DNA from 2 places in the Streptomyces sp. FXJ1.172 genome. Region 1 is predicted to be linked to the other one. Evidence: riboswitches for the same ligand, from Rfam matches in the RefSeq annotation. Region 1 holds a riboswitch; the other holds the start of a gene.
What was found. A riboswitch is a leader RNA that binds a small molecule or an ion and turns the genes downstream of it on or off. The one in region 1 is predicted to bind glycine.

Region 2: another riboswitch for glycine. It lies ahead of gcvP (aminomethyl-transferring glycine dehydrogenase); the one in region 1 lies ahead of gcvT (glycine cleavage system aminomethyltransferase GcvT).

Annotation. Positions count from the first base shown of each region.
Region 1 covers NZ_CP119133.2:3,365,448-3,368,649, reverse strand. The annotation lists gene gcvT (glycine cleavage system aminomethyltransferase GcvT) at 1-1,107, opposite strand, end outside; glycine riboswitch at 1,151-1,263, opposite strand; glycine riboswitch at 1,264-1,361, opposite strand; gene A6P39_RS14765 (AAA family ATPase) at 1,551-2,219, shown strand; gene A6P39_RS14760 (enhanced serine sensitivity protein SseB) at 2,286-3,077, shown strand.
Region 2 covers NZ_CP119133.2:7,590,712-7,593,913, reverse strand. The annotation lists gene gcvP (aminomethyl-transferring glycine dehydrogenase) at 1-1,528, opposite strand, end outside; glycine riboswitch at 1,698-1,792, opposite strand; gene A6P39_RS34185 (PRC-barrel domain-containing protein) at 1,912-2,283, shown strand; gene A6P39_RS34180 (DNA polymerase IV) at 2,205-3,202, opposite strand, start outside.

The sequences.
Region 1 (3,202 bases):
CTTGTAGAACGGCAGCGCCACGACCTGGTACGGCTCGTGACTGCCTCGGATGTCCACGCCGACGCCCTCGGTGCCGGGCGCGGCGTGCGCCGCGTCGACGTAGGCCATGGCGATCGGCTTGCCCAGCGTGGGGGAGGGGGCGCCCGAGGTGATCTCGCCGATCACCTGGCCGCCGGCGACGACGGTGTACCCGGCGCGCGGGACGCGACGGCCCTCGGCGATCAGGCCGACGAGCACGCGCGGAGGCTCGGAAGCGGCGCGCTCGGCGGCCTTGGCGAGCGCCTCGCGCCCGACGAAGTCGCCCTCCTTCTCGAACTTCACCACCCGGCCGAGCCCGGCGTCGAAGGGGGTGAGCGAGGTGGTCAGCTCGTGCCCGTACAGCGGCATGCCCGCCTCCAGGCGCAGGGTGTCCCGGCAGGACAGGCCGCAGGGCACCAGGCCGACGCCCTCGCCGGCCTTGGTCAGCGCCTGCCACAGCTCGACGGCGTGCTCCGGCTTCACGAACAGTTCGAAGCCGTCCTCGCCGGTGTAGCCGGTGCGGGCGATCAGCGCGGGGACGCCGGCGACGGTGCCGGGCAGGCCGGCGTAGTACTTCAGCCCGTCCAGGTCGGCGTCGGTCAGGGACTTCAGGATGCCGGGGGACTCGGGGCCCTGCACGGCGATCAGCGCGTAGGCGTCCCGGTCGTCGCGCACCTCGGCGTCGAAGCCGGCGGCGCGCTCGGTGAGGGCGTCCAGCACCACCTGGGCGTTGGAGGCGTTGGCGACCACCATGTACTCGGTCTCGGCGAGCCGGTAGACGATCAGGTCGTCCAGGATGCCGCCGTCGGCCCGGCAGATCATGGTGTAGCGGGCGCGGCCGACACCGACGGAGGCGATGTTGCCGACCAGGGCGTGGTTCAGGAAGGCGGCGGCCCCGGCGCCGGTCACCGTGATCTCGCCCATGTGGGAGAGGTCGAACAGACCCGCCTTGGTCCGCACCGCGACATGCTCGTCGCGCTCGGAGCCGTAGCGCAGGGGCATGTCCCAGCCGGCGAAGTCGGTCATCGTCGCACCGAGCGAGCGATGCACGGCATCGAGCGCGGTGTGACGGAGTTCAGTGCTGCTCATCGGTCGGTCGTCTCCCAGGACAAACAGGACGGGCGAGGAACGTCCCTCCCCATCTGTCATCGGAACCTGAGAGGTTCGCCATGACCGCCACGGGGACGATCACGGCTTGCACCTTGGGTGGAGCCACTGTCGCAGCGGCCCGCTTTTCAGATGTGCCTCGCCCGCGCGGTAACGGGGCCTGAGAGATTCAAGGGAGGAACTTGCTCCTTCGGCGCCCCAGCGAAGGCTGCTGGGGACTCTCCCGCGCGGATTCAAGCGGCCGGTATGCAGTTGGCGGCCACATCATTGCACGCCGCACCCCCGCCCGTCAGGGCCGCATCTGTAACCGACCTGTGGCAGTACGCGCACCTCCCCGCAGGACACCGCGCATTACCTTCTCTTTGCATGAATCGGGCATGGGGATTGCCGAGCCCGCAGGGGAGCCACAGGGGAGGACGATCACGGTGAACAGGACCTCGGCGTACGCCACCACCGCCGGCATCGCGGTGCCGAAGCAGCCCTCCGCCCCCGCGCGCGAGCGCCGCGCCGACCGCCCGGCCCCACTCGTGCGCGACCTGCGCGACCGGGCGGGCCGCAGCCCGCGGGCCCTGCTCCTCGGCCCCCGGGACGTGGTGGTGGTCACCGGCCTGCCCGGCAGCGGAAAGTCCACCCTGATGCACCGCGCGGTCCAAGGTCACCGCATCGACTCCCAGGACACCCGCGACCGCTGGGACGCCCGCATGCCCGGCCGCATCCCCTACGCGCTCTACCGCCCCCTGGTCCGCCTCGCCCACTACGCCGCCCTGCGCCGCGCCCTGCGCACCGGCGAGGGCGTCGTCGTGCACGACTGCGGCACCCGCAGCTGGGTGCGCGGCTGGCTCGCCCGTGAGGCCCGCCGCCGCGGCGCCACCCTGCACCTGCTGCTGCTCGACGTGGCACCCGAGACGGCCCGCGAGGGCCAGCGCGAACGCGGCCGCGGCGTCTCCCGCCACACCTTCGCCCGCCACCGCCGTACGACCGCCCGGCTGCTCGCCGCGGTCGAGCGGGGCGGGGTGCCCGCGGGCTGCGGCTCGGCGGTGCTGCTGGACCGCGCCGCGGCGGACGCCCTGCACCGGATCGGGTTCACAGGGTGAGGGACTGGCACGGCAACCCGCTAGCCTTCATGGTCACAGCAGTGGTTCCCAGCAGGCGGTAGGCAGATGGACTTCCCGGCGGACATTCCCGCGGACTTCCCGGCACAGGCGCACCCCCACCCGCACGGCGGTTGGCCCGGCAACGAGCTGGAGGAGGTCCTCGCGGCCTCCCTCGGCATACCCGCCGCGGCCGGCCGGATCATCGAGGTCCTCGGCCGCAGCTTCCTGTGGATCCCGCTGCCGAACGGCGGCGGCCCCGGCAGCGGCCCGCTCGACCTTCCCACGCTGGAGATCGACGGCCAGGTCTACGTCCCGGTGTTCAGCTCGGAGGAGCAGCTGCGCCAGGGGGCCGGCTCCCACATGGCGTTCACCATCGCTCCCGCCGTCGAGTTCGCCCGCGGCCTGCCCCCGCAGGCCGGCATCGCGGTGAACCCGGACGGGCTGGTCGGCATCCCGCTCCCGCCGGCCGCGGTGGCCGAGCTGTGCCGCGCGGGCCGCACCCCCCTCGACGGCCCCAACACCGGCGGCCGGGTCCGCCTCTTCGAGCCCGACTGGCAGGACGACCCGGTCGACTTCCTCTCCGCCGCGGCCGCCGAGTTCGCCGGGACCGGCGTGGTCCGCACCGCCCGCCGCTGCCTGGCCGCCATCGAGACGGCCGAGCCGGTGATGTTCGTGGGCGTGGAACTCTCCCAGTGGGAGGGCGACTTGCGCACCCTGCCCATGGACGCGCTGGGCAGGGCCCTGGGCCGGGTCCCGGTCGGGTGGCCGGTCAGCCTGGTCCTGCTGGACGTGACGGACGACCCGGTCGCCGAGTGGCTGAGGGCGAACGTCCGGCCGTTCTACCAACACGGTCACTAGACCGTGACCCGGGGGCAGCCCAGGGGACAGGGGCGCGGGGCCGTGTCCGCCGAGCAGCCTCGCCGCGCGGGCGCGGGAAAGGCGCCACTCACCCGCACCCGCGCACGAACAGAAGGCCCCGAGCT
Region 2 (3,202 bases), 4.2 Mb from region 1:
GCGGGATCATGCCGCGGTCGAGGGCGTAGTCGCGGTCGGCCAGCCTGCGCAGGTAACGCAGCATCGCGGTCTCGGAGCGGTACTGGTGGAAGACCGGGTGGGTGAGGTAGGCGTCGGTGCGCAGCAGCGCCTCGGGCAGGGTGTCCGCGGCGCTCGCGTCCAGGGCCTCGATGTCGCCCTCGACGCCGAAGGCGGCGAAGACCGCGCCCAGCTGGGCCCGGTTGGTGGTCTCGTCGCAGGCGACGCAGACGTGGTCGGCGTCGGCCGGGTACAGGTTGACTCCGTTGTCCCGGGCGGCGGCGACGACCTCGGCGGCCCTGCCGGGCACGCGCGCGGTGACGGTGTCGAAGAAGGCACCGTGCACGATCTCGACACCGCCGGCCTTCAGGCCCTCGGCGAGGATCGTGGCGTACCGGTGCGTCCGCCGGGCGATCGTCTGCAGCCCCTCGGGCCCGTGGTAGACCGCGTACATGCCGGCCATCACGGCGAGCAGCACCTGCGCGGTGCAGATGTTGCTGGTGGCCTTCTCGCGGCGGATGTGCTGCTCACGGGTCTGCAGCGCGAGCCGGTAGGCCTTGTGCCCGTCGGCGTCGACGGAGACACCGACGAGGCGGCCGGGCAGGCTGCGCGCGAACTTCTCGTGCACGGCCATGTAGCCCGCGTGCGGACCGCCGAAGCCCATGGGCACGCCGAAGCGCTGGGTGGTGCCGACGGCGATGTCCGCGCCCAGCTCACCGGGCGGGGTCAGCAGGGTCAGCGCGAGCAGGTCGGCGGCGACGGTGACCAGGGCGCCCAGCTCGTGCGCCTGGTCGATGACGGGCTTGATGTCCCGTACGGCGCCGGAGGCGCCCGGGTACTGGATCAGCACGCCGTTGATCTCACGCGCGGCGATGCCGGCCGGGATGCCCTCGCTGAGGTCGGCGACGACGACCTCGACACCGGTCGGCTCGGCACGCGTCTCGATGACCGCGATGGTCTGCGGCAGCGCGTCCGCGTCGACCAGGAACAGGCCCTTCTTGTTCTTGCCCATGCGCCGGGACAGCGCCATCGCCTCGGCGGCCGCAGTGCCCTCGTCGAGCAGGGAGGCGCCGGAGGTGGGCAGACCGGTCAGCTCGGCGACCATCGTCTGGAAGTTCAGCAGAGCCTCGAGCCGGCCCTGGGAGATCTCCGGCTGGTACGGCGTGTAGGCCGTGTACCAGGCCGGGTTCTCCATGACGTTGCGCAGGATGACCGGCGGCGTGAACGTCCCGTAGTACCCGAGCCCGATCATCGAGCCGAGGACCTGGTTGCGGTCGGCGAGCGAGCGCAGTTCGGCGAGCACCTCGGCCTCGGTGCGGGCGCCCGGGAGGTCGAGGGCGTCGGCGTTCTTGATCACGTCCGGGACGGCGGCGGCGGTCAGGTCGTCCAGCGAGCCGTAGCCGACCTGCGCGAGCATCTTGGCCCGCGCCTCCTGGTCGGGCCCTATGTGGCGCTGCTCGAAGGGGATGCCCGCCTCGAGGTCGGAGAGCGGAATGCGTTGGGCGGTCATTGCGGAGGCCTCCTGGTCTGACGCGACCTTCGAGGGGCACCACGGCGCGGGTACCCCGACGGCCTCCCCCTCTGTCATCTCAACCTGAGAGCTTCACCGGGACGTGTCCCGGCTTTCACCGTCGGTGAGAGCGGAAGCCGTCGACATCCGCCCTGCTTTCCAGAGTGACCTCGTCCGTGCGGTACGTGAGCCTGAGAGATTCCGGGGAGGATTTGCTCCTTCGGCGCCTCCGAGGTGGTCGGAGGACTCTCCCGCACGGGTTCAGCAGCCGAAGTCAGACTACCAGCGAGGTCAACGCCCGAGCCCTCGAGTGGCCGCCTCCGTGAATGTGCTCTTTTGTAGTGCTTACGGATGAGTTGCGACCACGTGGAGGGAGAGGGACCGTGCAGACCGACATCGATCCGCGCAACCTGATCGGCCGCAAGGCGTTCGACCGCAACGGCACCAAGATCGGCACCGTCGACGAGGTGTACCTGGACGACGCGACCGGTGTGCCCGAGTGGGCGGCCATACGCACCGGCCTGTTCTCCCGCGACGCGTTCGTCCCTCTGGAGCCGAGCGAACTCGTCGAGGGCACCCTCCACGTCCCCTTCGACCGCGCCCTCATCAAGGACGCCCCGGACTTCGGCGTGGGCCGCCATCTCTCCCCCCAGCAGGAACTCCAGCTCTACCACCACTACGGCCTCGACACGGCCGCACCACCGTCGGTCCCGGACCACGACTTCGGCAAGCTGGCGGGGTCGGAGGAGTCCTGAGCCTCGAGCGGAACCCGGGTTTCCGCCAGGACCAACGGCAACGGCTCGGCCGGCTCCAGCGCGGGATCGTCGACAGAGAACGTCCGCACCCGCCCCGGAGGGGACTGCGGCGTCTCGAACCGCACCGTGACCCGCCCCAGCCCGCTCCCCTGCACCCAGCCGGGGCCGTACTCGGCGTGCCGTACGTCCTGTCCCGCGCGCCAGTGCCGTTCGACGGGCTCCGGCCGCTCCGGGGCGGCCTCGGCCACGGGCTCCTCCGGCGCCTGTGCCGCCCGCGAGGGCATGGCCTGCGCGAACAGGTCCTCCTGCGTGTAGTCGGCGAGCCCGGAGACGCCCACACCGAGCAGCCGCACCCCACCCGTGGTGTCCACGGAGTCCAGCAGCCGCGCGGCCGCCTCACGGACCACCGCAGGATCGTCCGTGGGCCCTCTGAGCGTCTCGGAGCGGGTCAGGGTCGAGAAGTCGTACCGCCGCACCTTCAGCACGATGGTCCGCCCGGACAGCCCCGCCCCGCGCAGCCGCCCCACGCACCGGTCGGCGAGTCGCTGCACCTCCAGTGCGATGCGCAGCCGGTCGTGGATGTCCACGTCGTAGGTGTCCTCGACCGACACCGACTTCGCCTCGCGCTCGGCCACCACCGGCCGCTCGTCCTGGGCCAGCGCCATGGCGTACAGCGCGTGCCCGTGCGCCTTGCCGAGCAGCCGTACCAGCTCGTCCTCACCCGCCTCGGCCAGTTCCTCGACCGTGGTGATCCCGGCCCTGCGCAGATGGTCGCCGGTGGCCGGGCCGACCCCGGGCAGGGTCCGCACCGGCATCGGCCCCAGCAGCGCCCGCTCGGAGCCCGGCTCGATGATGACCAGGCCGTCGGGCTTGGCCTGCTCGGAGGCGATCTTCGCGAGCATCTTGGAGGCGGCGAGCC